4 regions of the Klebsiella quasivariicola genome follow, and region 1 is predicted to be linked to each of the others. Evidence: predicted binding sites of a transcription regulator. Region 1 holds the regulator's gene; each other region holds the start of a gene.
What was found. The regulator CRP, encoded in region 1, controls carbon source genes, mostly activating them, when cyclic AMP is high. The targets are predictions, from matches to a motif close to ATGTGANNNNNNTCACAT.
Positions count from the first base shown of each region.

Region 2: the regulator CRP is predicted to act here: its motif matches at 2,927-2,944, upstream of udp (uridine phosphorylase).
Region 3: the regulator CRP is predicted to act here: its motif matches at 1,774-1,791, upstream of B8P98_RS05785 (PTS sugar transporter subunit IIB).
Region 4: the regulator CRP is predicted to act here: its motif matches at 1,940-1,957, upstream of B8P98_RS23160 (glycoside-pentoside-hexuronide (GPH):cation symporter).

Region 1 is NZ_CP022823.1:406,056-410,232, reverse strand. Features, by position in the region: gene B8P98_RS01955 (hydrolase) at 1-43, shown strand, start outside; gene B8P98_RS01950 (YheU family protein) at 40-258, shown strand; gene B8P98_RS01945 (phosphoribulokinase) at 295-1,164, shown strand; gene B8P98_RS01940 (OsmC family protein) at 1,220-1,624, opposite strand; gene crp (cAMP-activated global transcriptional regulator CRP) at 1,931-2,563, shown strand; gene B8P98_RS01925 (YccS/YhfK family putative transporter) at 2,615-4,177, shown strand, end outside.
Region 2 is NZ_CP022823.1:5,294,992-5,299,168, forward strand. Features, by position in the region: gene ubiE (bifunctional demethylmenaquinone methyltransferase/2-methoxy-6-polyprenyl-1,4-benzoquinol methylase UbiE) at 1-387, opposite strand, end outside; gene rmuC (DNA recombination protein RmuC) at 458-1,906, opposite strand; gene udp (uridine phosphorylase) at 2,042-2,803, opposite strand; gene B8P98_RS26635 (dienelactone hydrolase family protein) at 3,076-3,888, shown strand; gene B8P98_RS26640 (anaerobic sulfatase maturase) at 3,924-4,177, opposite strand, start outside.
Region 3 is NZ_CP022823.1:1,148,088-1,152,264, forward strand. Features, by position in the region: gene B8P98_RS05775 (PTS lactose/cellobiose transporter subunit IIA) at 1-15, opposite strand, end outside; gene B8P98_RS05780 (PTS sugar transporter subunit IIC) at 39-1,361, opposite strand; gene B8P98_RS05785 (PTS sugar transporter subunit IIB) at 1,371-1,685, opposite strand; gene B8P98_RS05790 (PTS sugar transporter subunit IIC) at 1,863-3,134, shown strand; gene B8P98_RS05800 (maltoporin) at 3,397-4,177, shown strand, end outside.
Region 4 is NZ_CP022823.1:4,583,746-4,587,922, forward strand. Features, by position in the region: gene aroP (aromatic amino acid transporter AroP) at 509-1,879, shown strand; gene B8P98_RS23160 (glycoside-pentoside-hexuronide (GPH):cation symporter) at 2,064-3,470, shown strand; gene B8P98_RS23165 (glycoside hydrolase family 43 protein) at 3,470-4,177, shown strand, end outside.

The sequences.
Region 1 (4,177 bases):
CATCCCGGACTGGTTAAACCGTTGGCTGGAGGTCCCCATATGATTATTCCCTGGCAGGATCTGGATCCCGAAACGCTGGATAACCTGATTGAAAGCTTTGTGTTACGTGAAGGCACCGATTATGGTGAACATGAACGTTCACTTGCCGATAAAGTCGCCGATGTAAAACAGCAGCTGAAACGCGGAGAGGCGGTCCTTGTGTGGTCGGAACTGCATGAGACGGTCAATATTATGCCGCGCGCGCTGTTTAACGGCTAAGGCGACGCCACTACATCGTTTAACCAGGGAGTTGTTATGTCTGCCAAACATCCGGTGATCGCCGTCACGGGCTCCAGCGGCGCGGGCACTACCACCACCAGCCTTGCCTTTCGCAAAATCTTCGCGCAGCTAAACCTGCACGCCGCGGAGGTGGAAGGCGACAGCTTTCATCGCTACACCCGCCCGGAAATGGACATGGCGATCCGCAAGGCGCGGGATCAGGGCAAACATATCAGCTACTTTGGCCCCGAGGCGAACGACTTCGGCCTGCTGGAGCAGACCTTTGTCGACTATGGCCGCCACGGAAAAGGCCAGTCGCGGAAATACCTGCACACCTATGACGAAGCCGTACCGTGGAATCAGGTGCCGGGGACCTTCACTCCCTGGCAGCCGCTGCCAGAGCCGACGGATGTGCTGTTCTATGAGGGGCTGCACGGCGGGGTTGTCACACCGCAACATGATGTGGCCAGCCAGGTCGACCTGCTGGTCGGCGTGGTGCCTATCGTTAACCTCGAGTGGATCCAAAAGCTAATTCGCGACACCAGCGAGCGCGGCCACTCCCGCGAGGCGGTGATGGACTCGGTCGTCCGCTCGATGGAAGACTACATCAACTTCATTACGCCGCAATTTTCCCGTACCCATATCAACTTTCAGCGCGTGCCGACGGTGGATACCTCCAACCCGTTTGCCGCCAAAGCGATCCCCTCGCTGGACGAGAGCTTTGTGGTGATCCATTTCCGCAATCTGCAGAATATCGACTTCCCGTGGCTGCTGGCGATGCTGCAGGGGTCGTTTATCTCGCACATGAACACCCTGGTGGTGCCGGGCGGTAAAATGGGGCTGGCGATGGAGCTTATCATGACGCCGCTGGTCGAGCGCCTGATGGAAGGTCGTAAGATCGGCTAACCGAAAAAACCCCGGTCAGGCCGGGGTTGAGATTTGATACAACAGCAGGCAAAGACTATGCCTCGATCACTTCATAGGAGTGGGTGATCTTCACCGCTTTTTCCAGCATCAGCGCCACCGAGCAGTATTTCTCTGCCGACAGATCCACTGCCCGGGAGACGGCGGCATCTTTCAGCGCCTTACCGGTCACGATAAAGTGCAGATTAATATGCGTGAACAGACGCGGCGCCTCTTCGCGGCGCTCAGAGGTCAGCTTCACTTCGCAGTTGGTCACGTCGTGGCGACCTTTTTGCAATATGGAGACCACATCGATCGCGCTGCAACCGCCCGCCGCCATTAGCACCATCTCCATCGGGCTGGGAGCCTTATCCCCGGAGTTGCCATCCATCAGAATCTGGTGTCCCGATGCGGACTCCCCGATAAAGGTTAACCCTTCTACCCATTTCACACGCGCTTGCATAAAATTTAACTCCAGTATCGCAATATTCCTGTCAGATTACGCGCACATAACAATTCTCGCAACGGAAGGCGACCTGCGTCATGCTGAAGCGAGACACCAGGAGACATGCGGCGAAAGCTATGCTAAAACAGTCTGGATGCTACAGTATTACATTGATGTACTGCATGTATGCAGAGGAGTTCACATTACGGGCTGTCGAAAAATCATCAGCCAGCTTCCCAGGTATAGGGAAACAATACGATTGCATGCCCGGACGCCGTGTAGTGTCGGCGCCCGGAGATAGCTTATAACAGAGGATAACCGCGCATGGTGCTTGGCAAACCGCAAACAGACCCTACCCTTGAATGGTTCTTGTCTCATTGCCACATTCATAAGTACCCATCAAAAAGCACGCTGATCCACCAGGGTGAGAAAGCAGAAACGCTGTACTACATCGTTAAAGGCTCCGTGGCTGTACTCATCAAGGATGAAGAAGGTAAAGAGATGATCCTCTCCTACCTCAACCAGGGCGATTTCATCGGTGAATTAGGCCTGTTTGAAGAGGGTCAGGAGCGTAGCGCCTGGGTACGGGCGAAAACCGCATGTGAAGTGGCCGAAATCTCTTATAAGAAATTCCGTCAGCTGATCCAGGTTAACCCGGACATTCTGATGCGTCTCTCTTCGCAAATGGCTCGCCGTCTGCAGGTCACGTCTGAGAAAGTGGGCAACCTCGCCTTCCTCGACGTGACGGGCCGTATCGCCCAGACGCTGCTGAACCTGGCGAAGCAACCGGATGCCATGACCCACCCGGACGGTATGCAAATTAAAATTACCCGTCAGGAAATTGGTCAGATCGTCGGCTGCTCTCGTGAAACGGTTGGCCGTATTTTGAAAATGCTGGAAGATCAGAACCTGATTTCCGCCCACGGTAAAACCATCGTCGTCTACGGCACCCGTTAAGTTGCTAAGCGGCGTATTGCTCCTGCAGTACGCCGTTTTTGTTTTTCCCTCATGTGGCGCAGGCTGATTTACCACCCGGAAGTCAACTATGCACTGCGGCAAACGCTGGTGCTGTGTCTGCCTGTGGCCATCGGTCTTCTGCTCGGCCATCTCCAGCAGGGACTGCTGTTTTCCTTAGTCCCCGCCTGCTGCAATATTGCCGGTCTTGATACCCCGCATAAGCGCTTTTTCAAACGCCTGATTATCGGCGGCTGCCTGTTTGCCGGATGCAGCCTGGTGGTACAGTTGCTGCTCGCCCAGGCGATTCCCCTGCCGCTTATCCTTAGCGGTCTGGCGCTTTTGCTTGGCGTCACTGCGGAAATCAGTTCGCTGCATGCGCGTCTGCTGCCCGCATCGCTGATCGCCGCCATCTTTACCCTGAGCCTGGCGGGCAATATGCCCATCTGGGAGCCGCTGCTAATCTACGCCTTCGGTACGCTGTGGTACGGCGTGTTTAACTGGTTCTGGTTTTGGCTGTGGCGCGAACAGCCGCTGCGGGAGTCGCTCAGCCTGCTTTACCGGGAGCTGGCCGACTATTGTGAAGCCAAATACAGTCTGTTGACCCAGCATACCGATCCGACGACCTCCCTGCCGCCGCTGCTCACCCGTCAGCAGAAGGTGGTCGATTTGATCACCCAGTGCTATCAGCAGATGCATATGTTGGCCGCCAACCAGCGTAACGACCACAAGCGCCTGCTGCGGGCGTTCCAGATGGGGCTGGATCTGCAGGAGCATATTTCGGTTAGCCTGCATCAGCCGGAAGAGGTGCAAAAGCTGGTGGAACGCAGCCATGCCGAAGCGGTGATCCGCTGGAATGCGCAAACCGTCGCCGCCCGCCTGCGGGTGCTGGCGGATGACATGCTCTATCATCGCTTCCCGCAGCGCTTTCAAATGGATAAACAGATCGAGGCTCTGGAAAAGATCGCCAGGCAACATCCGGATAACCCGGTCGGCCACTTCTGCGCCTGGCACTTCAGCCGCATCGCCCGGGTGCTGCATACCCAGCGCCCCCTGTATGCCCGGGATCTGATGGCCGACAAAGAGCGTCGTTTACCGCTGTTTCCCGCGCTAAAGAACTATCTGTCGCTGAAATCACCCGCACTGCGCAATGCCGCCCGCATCAGCGTGATGCTGAGCATCGCCAGCCTGATGGGTAACGCCCTGCATTTGCCGAAGCCCTACTGGATCCTGATGACCGTACTCTTCGTCACCCAGAACGGCTATGGCGCCACGCGGGTGCGAATTGTCCACCGGGCGGCGGGAACGCTCGCCGGCCTGATCATCGCCGGACTGACGTTGCACTTTCACGTTCCGGAGAGCTATACCCTGAGCGGGATGCTGCTGATCACCCTACTTAGCTATCTGATCATCCGCAAACATTATGGCTGGGCGATGGTAGGCTTTACGGTGACGGCGGTGTATACCCTGCAACTGCTGACGCTCAACGGGGAACAGTTTATTATCGCCCGACTGATTGACACGATTATCGGCTGCCTGATCGCCTTCGGCGGGATGGTCTGGCTGTGGCCGCAGTGGCAGAGCGGCCTGCTGAAAAAAAACGCCCACGATGCGCTG
Region 2 (4,177 bases), 650 kb from region 1:
AAACGGCAAGGCTTCCGCGTTGGCCTGAACATACTCCACGTTACCCACGATACCGATATTGCGCAGCTTTTCGCGGCCCATTTTGAGCATCGAATCGTTGATATCAGCAAGCATGACGCGGCCGGTTTCCCCTACCAGACGGGAGAACTTGGCGGTCAAATCACCGGTACCGCCAGCCAGATCCAGCACGGTCTGCCCGCGACGTACGCCGCTGCAGTCGATGGTGAAACGCTTCCACAAACGATGGATCCCAAACGACATCAAGTCATTCATCACATCATATTTTGCGGCGACAGAATGGAATACATGCGCCACCATATCTGCTTTCTGCTCTTTAGCGACCGTCTGAAAGCCAAAGTGCGTCGTTTCTTGTGAATCCTCAACCATCTCTATGCCTGCTTGCTTTTCAAGAAAATGTTCACTGAGTGTATCAGACTCAGCGCATTTCCCATACGTTTCAGCGTGGCGGAGCCGCTTCGCGATTGCGCAATGCCTCAGCAGAGTCGGGGGAAAATTCGTCATTTTCCGGGAGGTTATCCTCGTCTTCGAGACGATATTGCTCGTCCTGGGCCGTGGCTTGCTCGACTAAATCAGGATTAATCCCGCGCTTTACCTCCACGCCCAGGCCGCGAAAGGCCTCCGCCTGGGCCAGCAGATTACCGCGCCCGGAAGCGAGCTTTTTCATCGCCTGGCGATAGTTCTCCTGCGCCTTATCCAGGCTCTGGCCGATGGCGGACATATCATCCACAAACAGGCGCATTTTGTCGTAAAGGCGCCCCGCCCGCTCGGCAATCTTTTGCGCATTACGGCTCTGGTGCTCATAGCGCCACAGATTGGCGATAGTGCGCAGAGCCACCAGCAGCGTCGTCGGGCTGACCAGCATAATATTATTTTGCAACGCCTCGCTGATGAGCTCAGGCTGGCGATCGATGGCCAGCAGGAACGCCGGCTCAACGGGAATAAACATCAGCACATAGTCGAGAGAGCGCAGGCCAGGCAGCTGTTGATAATCCTTGCGTCCCAGCAGGCGAATATGGTTTCGCACCGAGGCAAGGTGTTCCTGCAGCGCGACTTCGCGAGTGTAGTCATCTTCGGCGTTAAAATAGCGCTCATAGGCGACCAGGGTCATTTTGGCGTCGATCACCACGTCCTTACCCTGCGGCAGGCGCACGATGACGTCCGGCTGCATCCGCGAGCGGTTGTCGGTCTCAATACTGACCTGGGTTTGGTACTCATAGCCTTCACGCAGGCCGGAGGCTTCCAGCACGCGGGTTAAGACCACTTCCCCCCAGTTGCCCTGGGTTTTGTTATCCCCCTTCAGCGCTTTGGTCAGGTTCAGCGCCTCCTGCGCCATCTGCGCGTTCAGCTGCTGCAGATTGCGGATCTCATGCGCCAGAGTATGCCTCTCCCGCGCCTCCTGGCCAAAGCTCTCCTGCACCTGACGACGGAAACCGTCGAGCTGTTCGCGTAGCGGCGTCAGCAGGCCATGCAGGCTCTGGCGATTTTGTTCATCAACGCGCCGGTTACTGTGTTCGAAAATGCGGTTAGCCAGATTTTCAAATTGCTCGCTCAGGCGCTGCTCGCTGTTGACCATCTGGCGGATCTTATCTTCCGCATGCAGCTGGGTGGATTCGAGCCGGGTGGTGACCTCACGCAGATCGGCTTCCAGCGAGGTATTGATATCCCGCAGGCTGCGCAGCTCGTTGTTCAGCAGCTCGCACTCCTCACGCCAGTGGGCCTCCTGCACCAGCTGCTGGCGGGCGGCGCTCAGCTCAATATCCAGCTCTCGCCGTTCCTCGATCAGATCGGCCCGAATTTGATCGGCACGCGCTTTGGTCGCCAGCCAGCCGACAATTAACCCGGCAGCCAGTGCGATAACCGCGCTGATAATGATTGAGAGATCCACGACGCCCCCTGCGATAACCTGATGGCACAAAATAGAATTGTGCTGTACAAACGTCCAGTTTAAAAGGAATTTCCTGCGAGGAGCAACGCAAAAAAGAAAGGCCGGAGGACCCGGCCTGACAGGGAAAGTGTTGAATTACAGCAGACGGCGCGCCGCTTCCACGACGATTTTCACCGCGTGGCTTTCAGTTTGCTTCATAGTTTCTGCGTTAGGGATCTCTTGCTGGGTACGGTTAACGATAACCCCGGCTACCATCCCGGCGCGCAGGCCCTGGCTGGCGCACATGGTCAGCAGCGTGGCGGATTCCATTTCATAGTTCATCACGCCCATTGCCTGCCACTCTTCCATTGAGCCCTTGAAGCGGCTTACCACGCGGCCGGAGAAGGTGTCGTAACGCTCCTGGCCCGGGTAGAAGGTATCAGAGGAAGCGGTCACGCCGATATGAGTGGTCGCGCCAATAGATTTCGCGGCTTCCACCAGCGCGGTGGTGCAGGCGAAGTCAGCGACGGCCGGGAACTCCATCGGTGCGAAGTGCAGGCTGGCGCCGTCCAGACGAACAGAGGCGGTAGTGACCAGCACATCGCCAACGTTAATGTGCGGTTGAATCGCGCCGGTGGTGCCGATACGCAGGAAGGTACGTACCCCCAACTGCGCCAGCTCTTCCACAGCGATAGACGTAGACGGACCGCCGATGCCGGTAGAGCAGACGATCACCGGTTTGCCGTCCAGCTCCGCGCGCCAGGAGGTAAATTCGCGGTGGGATGCCAGCTTAACCGGCTTATCCATCAGCGCGGCGATCTTTTCCACACGCTCCGGATCGCCAGGGACGATAGCCAGCGTAGCCCCTTGTAAATCGTTCTTGGTGAGGCCGAGATGAAAAACATCAGACTTGGACATAAAAAACTCCTCTGTGGGTCGAATTATCAGCAGAAGCAAAACGGTACTGTACAGAAGCCCCTGGCAACATTTTGTGATGATAGTCACCAAGACCAACAATGATTGCAGTTGTTTTTCAGTAAATAGTGATACACATCACATTAACAAGTTATATTCATCGTCACAGAACAAAAGATAGCCGCTTTCAGGCACTGTGCTTTATTACCGCCCGAACTAAAGGTAAAGGGTCTATAGTTACTGATGCGCTAATAAATAAGGGTACGGAGAATACCATGACCACCACCAAGCAACCTGGATTCGCACCTGCTGCTTCACCACACGCTTCAACCGCCGTTCATACGCCGGAAGATCATATTGTTGCCGGAGAGACTTCGATCCCCTCCCAGGGCGAAAACATGCCGGCCTACCACGCCCGCCCGAAAAACGTCGATGGCCCACTGCCGATCGTCATTGTGGTGCAGGAAATTTTCGGCGTGCATGAGCATATTCGCGATCTTTGTCGCCGCCTGGCGCAGGAAGGCTACCTGGCTATTGCGCCTGAATTGTACTTCCGTCAGGGCGATCCGAATGAGTACCACGATATCCCGACCCTGTTTAAAGAGCTGGTTACCAAGGTGCCGGACGCGCAGGTGTTGGCGGATCTCGACCATGTCGCCAGCTGGGCGGCACGCCACGGCGGCGATGCCCATCGTCTGCTGATCACCGGCTTCTGCTGGGGCGGACGCATTACCTGGCTGTATGCCGCGCATAACCCGCAGCTGAAGGCAGGCGTGGCCTGGTACGGCAAGCTGGTGGGAGAAAAATCGCTGAATTCACCGAAGCATCCGGTAGATATCGCTGTCGATCTCAACGCCCCGGTGCTTGGTCTGTACGGCGCTAAAGACGCCAGTATTCCACAGGACACCATCGAGACCATGCGTCAGGCACTGCGGGCGGCCAACGCCAAAGCGGAAATCGTGGTCTATCCCGAAGCCGATCATGCCTTTAACGCCGACTATCGCGCCAGCTATCATGAAGAGTCAGCCAAAGATGGCTGGCAGCGAATGCTCGCGTGGTTTGCTCAGTATGGCGGTAAAAAAGGGTAATCCATAAACGCCGTCATACCGACGGCGTTTTCTCCTTAACCGCCACAGCACTTTTTATATTTTTTACCGCTACCGCAGGGGCATGGTTCGTTTCGAGAAGGCGTCTTCGACGGCTTACGCTCCTCGTCAGCAAGCCATGGCATTATTGCCGCCAGCGGATACCCTGTTTCCAGCAACTGCTGAAAGACATTCATATACGGCGTGATGTGCTGGAAAAAGTGCTTATAACCGGCACACAGATAGTTGTGCCCTGGATGGCCGCTCGGCGAAACCGCAAAACGATGTTTGG
Region 3 (4,177 bases), 740 kb from region 1:
TTCTTCTAATTCCATGATTATCCTCTGAATCGTTAGCGTTAAGCGGTTTGCGCCGCGTTGTCAGCCTGGCCGACGGCGTTTTCACGCTCCTGGGCCAGCAGCTGTTTTTCGTAAGCTTTGAGAAATGGCAGGTACATCACCATGGCGGTGGCCATACAGATGAGGCACAGGATCACCGGGCTAAAGCTCCAGTTCGCCGCCCATGAGGCGCCGATGGGGGCCGGCGTTGTCCACGGCGTCATCGACACTACGCGGCTGACCAGGTCCAGCTTCAGCGCAAAGTACGCCAGGGTTGCGTTGACCATCGGCACCAGCACGAACGGCAGGAAAAACAGCGGGTTCATGATGATCGGCGCGCCAAACAGAATTGGTTCGTTAATATTGAAGACCCCAGGCACGACCCCCATCCGGCCGATCGTCCGCAGATGCACGGCCTTGCTGCGCAACAGCATCAGCGCCAGCGGCAGGGTGGATCCGACGCCGCCGATCAGCAGATAGTGATCCCAGAAGCCCTGCACATAGATGTGCGGGATAGCAGTACCTGCCGCCATCGCCGCCTGATTGACCGACAGGTTGGCCATCCAGAACGGGTTCATGATCCCGGTGACGATCAGCGCGCCGTGGATCCCGGCGAACCACAGCACCTGACAGACCAGCACTGACAGCAGGATCGCCGGCAGCGTATCGGAGGCGGCGACCAGCGGTTTCACCAGCGACATGATCGCTTCCGGAATGATCATCCCCAGCTGAGCCTCGATAAACAGGTTCAGCGGATGCAGCGTCAGAATGATCGCCAGCACCGGGATCAGGATTTCAAACGAACGCGCCACCCCGGCGGGTACTTCCGGCGGCAGGCGAATGGTGATGTTATGCCGTTTGAGGAAGGCGTACAGCTCGGTGGAATAGATGGCCACCAGAATGGCGGTAAAGATCCCCTGGCCGGAGAAGTAGGCCGTAGAGATCTGGCCCTCTTTCAGCGGCGCGGCCACCAGCAGAAACGACATCAGCGACAGCATCCCGGCGGTCAGCGAGTCCAGGTGATGGTGCTTGGCGAGGCTGGCGGCGATCCCGACGGCAATGAACAGGGTCATCACCCCCATGCTGAAGTTGAACGGCAGCATCAGCGCATCGCGATGATCGAGCGAAAATTGCAGCCAGGCGCGGGCAAAGCCCCAGGTCGTATCCGGAGAAAACGGCGGAAAGATAAACACCAGCAAAAACGAGCCGACGATCATAAAGGGCAGGGCAGTGATAAAGCCGTCGCGGATCGAGGTCACGTATTTTTGCTGGCCGATCGCGCCGGCCAGCGGCGTGATCTGCCGTTCGATCACATCGATCAATTTAGCGTACAGAGAGCTCATGATCTTTCCTTAGTTTTTGTTTTCGATAAGGGAAAGGGCGAAATCGAGGACCGCGGCGCCTTTTTGCATGCCGTAGTCCATCATATTGATGGGTTCGACGCGGATACCGTATTTATCCGCCTGTTTTTGCAGATCCTGCTGCATGTATTTCACCTGCGGCCCCAGCAGCACCACCTGATAATGGCCGACCTGTTCGGCGAACTCCGCTACGCCATAGGCGTTGATCTCTACCGCCAGACCCCGCTGTTCGGCTTCCGCGATCATTTTTTTCATCAGCAGGCTGGTGGACATGCCTGCCGAACAACACAACATTATTTTTTTCATAACTACCGCTCCTGATGAGGTTGGATGTGCGGACTATAGTCAAAATGGATGCATTACGGAAAGCGCTTTCCGTTTGTGGATTTATTAATTGTGACCATGATCACCTATGGCAGGCTTTCACTTTCCGGTGTTGTGGGCGATCATCCCGGCGAGACAACCATTCGCAAAGGTAGGAGTATGAACATTCAGTTAATGAATGTGGCCGTGGACATCATCGAGCAGCGGCTGGCGCCGCTGGCGAATGTCCTGACGCGCAACAACCACATTACGGCGATGCGCGATAGCTTTGCGCTGGCAATGCCCTTTGTGATTGTTGGCAGCCTGTTGGTTCCCATTTTGTTTCCGCCCGTTTCCATCGACGGCGCCTCGCGTTTCGGCCAGGTCTATTTGCTGCTGCGGCCTATCCTGCTGCCGACCTTTCAGCTAACCATTGGCCTGGTGGCGCTGATTGTCGCCTTCGGCGCCAGCGCCAGCCTCGCCAAGCAGTACCGCCTGCCGGAACGGCTGTGCGGTTTAACCGGGTCTCTGGCGTTTTTGCTGTTTATCGGCTTTCGCGAGAGCGCGGTGAGCAACGTTTATCTCGGCGGCATGGGGATATTTACCGCCCTGATATCCAGCACCTATTCCATTGAGATAATTCGCTTTTTCTACAAAAAAGGCTGGTGTATTCGCTTGCCTGATGAAGTGCCGCTGATGACCCGCAACGGCTTTCAACTGCTGATCCCGCTGCTGGTGGTGATGCTGTCGATAAGCGTGATGAATGCCATACTGCTGCAGACCACCGGGCGCATCGTACCGGAGTTAATCAGTGAAGCGGTGCGGCCGCTGGTGCTGGCGTCCGACACGCTGATGGCGGTACTTATCTCTTTATTTATCTGTAACTTACTCTGGTTTATTGGTATCCACGGCGCGCTGATTATTACCGGGATCATGAACCCGTTCTGGATGACCTATCTGTTTGAAAATCAGCAGGCGCTGGCGGCGGGTTCGCCAACGCTGCCGCATATTTATCTGCAGGGGTTCTGGGATTTTTACCTGCTGATCGGTGGTATTGGCTCCACTTTGCCGCTGGTGCTGATGGCGATGCGCAGTCGCTCGCGGCAGCTGAAAAGCGTGGCCAAGATTGGCCTGCTGCCGTCGCTGTTTAATATCAACGAGCCGATACTGTTTGGTTTTCCGGTGATCATGAACCCGGTTTTTTTACTGCCGTTTCTCTTTGTTCCACTGATAAACGCCTGTATCGCATGGTATTTAACTCAGCTGGGTATTCTCGATCGCGCGGTGGCGATGCTGCCATGGTCGATGCCTTCCCCGCTGGGGGCGGCATGGTCGGCGAACGGCAGCTGGAAAAATCTGTGTATGAGCCTGTTCGCGATGTTTAACGCCTGGATGCTCTATCGTCCCTTCTTCAAAGTGTACGAACGTCAGCTCGCGGAAACCGAACGCTGATCCCCTTGCCGTCGGCGGCTTATCCCCCGGCGGCACCTGCTCATCTGCTCCTCCTTCCGCTCCACTGCCGGCTCCCGGCGGCATTCTTGTTATTTTATGTGATCAGTCTCACGAATATATTCGTCGCAGAGCGAATTTTGTGAACCAGATAGGCAATTATGGAAAGCGCTTTCCCTTAATGGATGTACATTTCCATTTTTGATCCGTAAATTTCCCCTCCGTTATCGGTTCGTGTTAACAAACATAACGTGGGAAAAAAATAATGATAAAGCTGAAACATTCAATACCTCTGGCTCTCCTCTCGCTGGCAGGGACCAGCAACATGGCCTGCGCCGATCCGAAGTATGATTTTGCGCTGCATGGCTATATCCGCTCCGGGATCCTGGCCAATTCCGATGGCAACCGCGCGGACTCTGTCGGCCTGATGCCGGACGGCAAATGGCGACTCGGCAACGAAGAAGACACCAAGATCGAACTGATCCCCACCGTGACGCTGACGGCGGACAGCGGCGTGGTGGCGAAAGTGCAGGCCAACCTCACTCACCAGTCGAAATGTACCTCCGACTGGAACTGTCAGGATGACGATGGCCATGACGTGCAGTTTCGTGAAGGGTTCGCCGAGCTGAGCAATCTGGATTTTGCGCCGGAGATGACTTTCTGGGCCGGTAAGCGCTACAGCAGCTCCAACACCTCCAGCCATCAGTTCGACTGGGAGTACATTCAGTACAACGGCACCGGCGGCGGCTTCGACAACATGGATCTCGGCTTCGCCCGCTTCGACGCCGGGGTCTACGCCTTTTCACCCACCGATGAAACCAAAGCCTACCCGGTGGATAAGGGAGATCAGGGCTACCCGGATGACTATTCCCTCAACCTGTGGCTGAAAAAGATCGCGGGGACAGGCTTCGATCTGGAGCTGATCGGCCACCACATGAACCGTAACGAAAACCATCCGACTTCCGCCGAGAAGGGCTATGGCGTGACCGGTATTTATAACTTTGACGGCTTCTACGGCCTGACTGGAGGCTACTCCCGCCTCGCAT
Region 4 (4,177 bases), 1.4 Mb from region 1:
AACCTTACAGAAATAACATTTCAGAAATGTAACCTTGCACAAATGTTACGTTTACTCATAAAGAGGTAGCGTTAACTTAATAGAAACGAAAAATTACGCTTTCTGAACCGATTCAACTCTGCAATATACGAATAAAAAATCAAACAAAATGAATAAATAGACAGCACAGGACATGCATGTGAATATGACAAATTGTGACTATTGATGTCTTTTTAGACACTTCGTCATCATCCCTTCATAAAGCAGGTGCATTCAAACGCGCTTACCACTATTCTCCCTGAGACGAAAGGCCTTTTTCTGAATTAACGCCTAGCCTTCCGTAAACAAAACAATACAGAAACGGAAGTCGCAAAATACACAAACACAACAATATGTGCGCGACATCACTCGGGTAAAAAGCGGGCCACAGCGCCCAAATTTTCGCTGGCTATGCTTTCTGCAGGGACAGCAGTGAAGCAGCAACCTGACGGATGACGTACACAAAAAATAACCACACACGAGGTTTCATATGGAAGGTCAACAGCACGGCGATCGGCTGAAGCGCGGCCTGAAAAACCGCCACATTCAGCTCATCGCGCTGGGCGGGGCTATCGGCACCGGCCTGTTTCTGGGGAGCGCGTCCGTCATTCAGTCCGCCGGCCCGGGTATCATTCTTGGTTACGCTATCGCCGGCTTTATCGCTTTTCTGATCATGCGTCAGCTGGGTGAAATGGTGGTGGAGGAGCCGGTAGCCGGCTCGTTTAGCCACTTCGCATATAAATACTGGGGCGGCTTTGCCGGCTTCGCTTCCGGCTGGAACTACTGGGTGCTGTATGTCCTGGTGGCCATGGCGGAACTGACCGCTGTGGGCAAATATATCCAGTTCTGGTGGCCCGAAATCCCGACCTGGGCCTCGGCGGCGGTCTTCTTCATCGCTATCAACGCCATTAACCTGACCAACGTGAAAGTGTTCGGTGAAATGGAGTTCTGGTTCGCGATTATCAAAGTAGTCGCCGTGGTGGCAATGATTCTGTTCGGTGGCTGGCTGCTGTTCAGCGGCAACGGCGGCCCGCAGGCGACGGTACGTAACCTGTGGGACCAGGGTGGCTTCCTGCCGCACGGCTTTACCGGTCTGGTGATGATGATGGCGATCATCATGTTCTCCTTCGGCGGTCTGGAGCTGGTGGGCATCACCGCCGCGGAAGCGGATAACCCGGAGCAAAGCATTCCGAAAGCCACCAACCAGGTTATCTACCGTATCCTGATCTTCTACGTTGGCTCACTGGCGGTGCTGCTCTCTCTGCTGCCGTGGACCCGCGTGACCGCAGACACCAGCCCGTTCGTCCTCATCTTCCATGAACTTGGCGATACGCTGGTGGCTAACGCCCTCAACGTAGTGGTGCTGACGGCCGCTTTGTCGGTTTACAACAGCTGCGTCTACTGCAACAGCCGGATGCTGTTCGGCCTTGCCCAACAGGGTAACGCGCCGAAAGCGCTGCTCAGTGTCGACAAACGCGGCGTGCCGGTGAATACCATTCTCGTCTCTGCCCTGGTCACCGCGCTGTGCGTGCTGATCAACTATATGGCGCCGGAGTCCGCTTTTGGTCTGCTGATGGCGCTGGTGGTCTCCGCTCTGGTGATCAACTGGGCGATGATTAGCCTGGCGCATATCAAATTCCGTCGCGCCAAGCAGCAGCAGGGCGTCGTCACGCGCTTCCCGGCGCTCTTCTACCCGCTGGGCAACTGGCTGTGCCTGCTGTTTATGGCGGCGGTGCTGGTGATTATGCTGATGACCCCGGGGATGGCGATTTCCGTCTGGCTGATCCCGGTCTGGATCGCGGTGCTGGGCGTGGGCTATTTGTTTAAACAGAAAGCCGCCGCCACCATAAAAGCACAATAATACATCTCATCAATAGCGCTCTTTGCTCTGCGTCTGCTTGTGAATAACGGGCGCAGAGCATTGTTATCTGCTTCACACTTTCCTCTCCATAGCTGTTTTATCCATATCGTCAACGAGTTACTGCAACGTATTTCCCTCCATAGCAGCCAATAATTCTCTCCATACTGCAACGGAGAGACCGCACATGGCAGACAACAAATTATCTATAAAAGAGAAGATTGGTTACGGGATGGGGGATGCCGGATGCAATATTATCTTTGGCGCCATCATGCTGTTTGTGAACTATTTTTATACCGATATTTTCGGCCTGGCGCCGGCGCTGGTGGGCGTATTACTGCTGTCAGTGCGCGTTATCGACGCGGTGACCGACCCGATTATGGGCGCCCTTGCCGATCGCACCCGCAGTAAATATGGCCGCTTTCGTCCATGGCTGCTGTGGATTGCCTTCCCCTACGCCCTGTTTAGCGTGCTAATGTTCACCACCCCTGAGTGGACCTACAACAGCAAAGTTATCTATGCGTTTGTCACCTACTTTCTGCTGTCGGTGACCTATACCGCGATTAATATCCCTTACTGCTCGCTGGGAACGGTGATGACCGCAGACCCGAAAGAGCGCGTGGCCTGCCAGTCCTATCGTTTTGTCATGGTGGGTATCGCCACGCTGCTACTGTCATTGACGCTGCTGCCCATGGCCGACTGGTTTGGCGGTGCCGATAAAGCGAAGGGCTATCAGATGGCGATGACCGTACTGGCCTTTATCGGTATGTGCATGTTTTTATTCTGCTTCGCCACCGTGCGTGAACGCATACACCCGGCGGTACAAACCAATGACGAGCTGAAGAAAGACCTCAAAGATGTGTGGAAAAATGACCAGTGGGTGCGCATCCTGCTGCTCACGCTGTGTAACGTTTGCCCGGGCTTTATCCGCATGGCCGCCACGATGTACTACATTACCTGGGTAATGGGACAAAGCACCCATTTTGCCACCCTGTTTATCAGCCTCGGCGTGGTCGGGATGATGATTGGCAGCATGCTGGCGAAAGTCCTCACCGACCGCTGGTGCAAGCTACAGGTCTTCTTCTGGACCAACATCGTGCTGGCGATCTTCTCCTGCGCCTTCTATTTCTTCAATCCGCACGCCACCACGTTGATTATGGTGCTCTACTTCCTGCTCAATATCCTGCATCAGATCCCTTCCCCGCTGCACTGGTCGCTGATGTCCGACGTTGACGACTATGGCGAGTGGAAAACCGGTAAGCGCATCACCGGTATCAGCTTCTCCGGCAATCTGTTCTTCCTCAAGGTCGGCCTGGCGGTCGCCGGAGCGATGGTCGGTTTCCTGCTGTCATGGTATGGCTACGATGCTGGCGCGAAAGCACAAAGCGCCTCCGCGCTGAACGGTATCGTGCTGCTGTTCTCGGTCATCCCCGGCGTCGGCTATCTGATCACCGCCGGCGTGGTACGCCTGCTCAAGGTTGACCGCACCCTGATGCGCCAGATTCAAAGTGATTTAGAGAAGCGCCGCAGCAACTACAGCGAGCTGAACGAATACCAGGAACTGAAAACCAGTGAACACGTAAGGAAAGCCTGATGAACAACTGGCCAAACCCGTTTATTGAACAGCGCGCAGACCCCTTTATTCTGCGCCACCTTAATCACTACTACTTTATTGCCTCGGTCCCGGAATATGACCGGCTGGAGATCCGGCGCGCGGCAACCCTTGAAGGATTGCGCGATGCTGAGCCGGTGGTGGTCTGGCACGCGCCGCAAAGCGGGCCGATGAGCCAGCTGATTTGGGCGCCGGAGCTGCACGAAATAGACGGTAAGTGGTATATCTATTTTGCCGCCACCCATACTCACGATTTGGATGCGCTGGGGATGTTCCAGCATCGCATGTTCGTTCTCGAGTGTGCTGACAGCGATCCGCTAACCGGCCGCTGGCAGGAAAAAGGCCAGGTCGTCACGCCTTTCGATACCTTCGCCCTCGATGCCACCACCTTTACCCATCAGGGGAAACGCTGGTATCTGTGGGCGCAAAAATCCCCGCATATCGAAGGCAACTCAAACCTGTATCTCGCCGAAATGGCTAATCCGTGGACGCTAAAAGGCGAGCCGGTCATGCTGAGCAAGCCGGAGTTCGACTGGGAGTGCCAGGGATTTAAGGTCAACGAAGGTCCCGCGGTGCTGGTGCATGGCGATAAGCTGTTCATCAGCTATTCCGCCAGCGCTACCGATGAAAACTACTGCATGGGGTTACTCTGGATCGATCTGCAGGCCGATCCGCTGCAGCCGACGAAC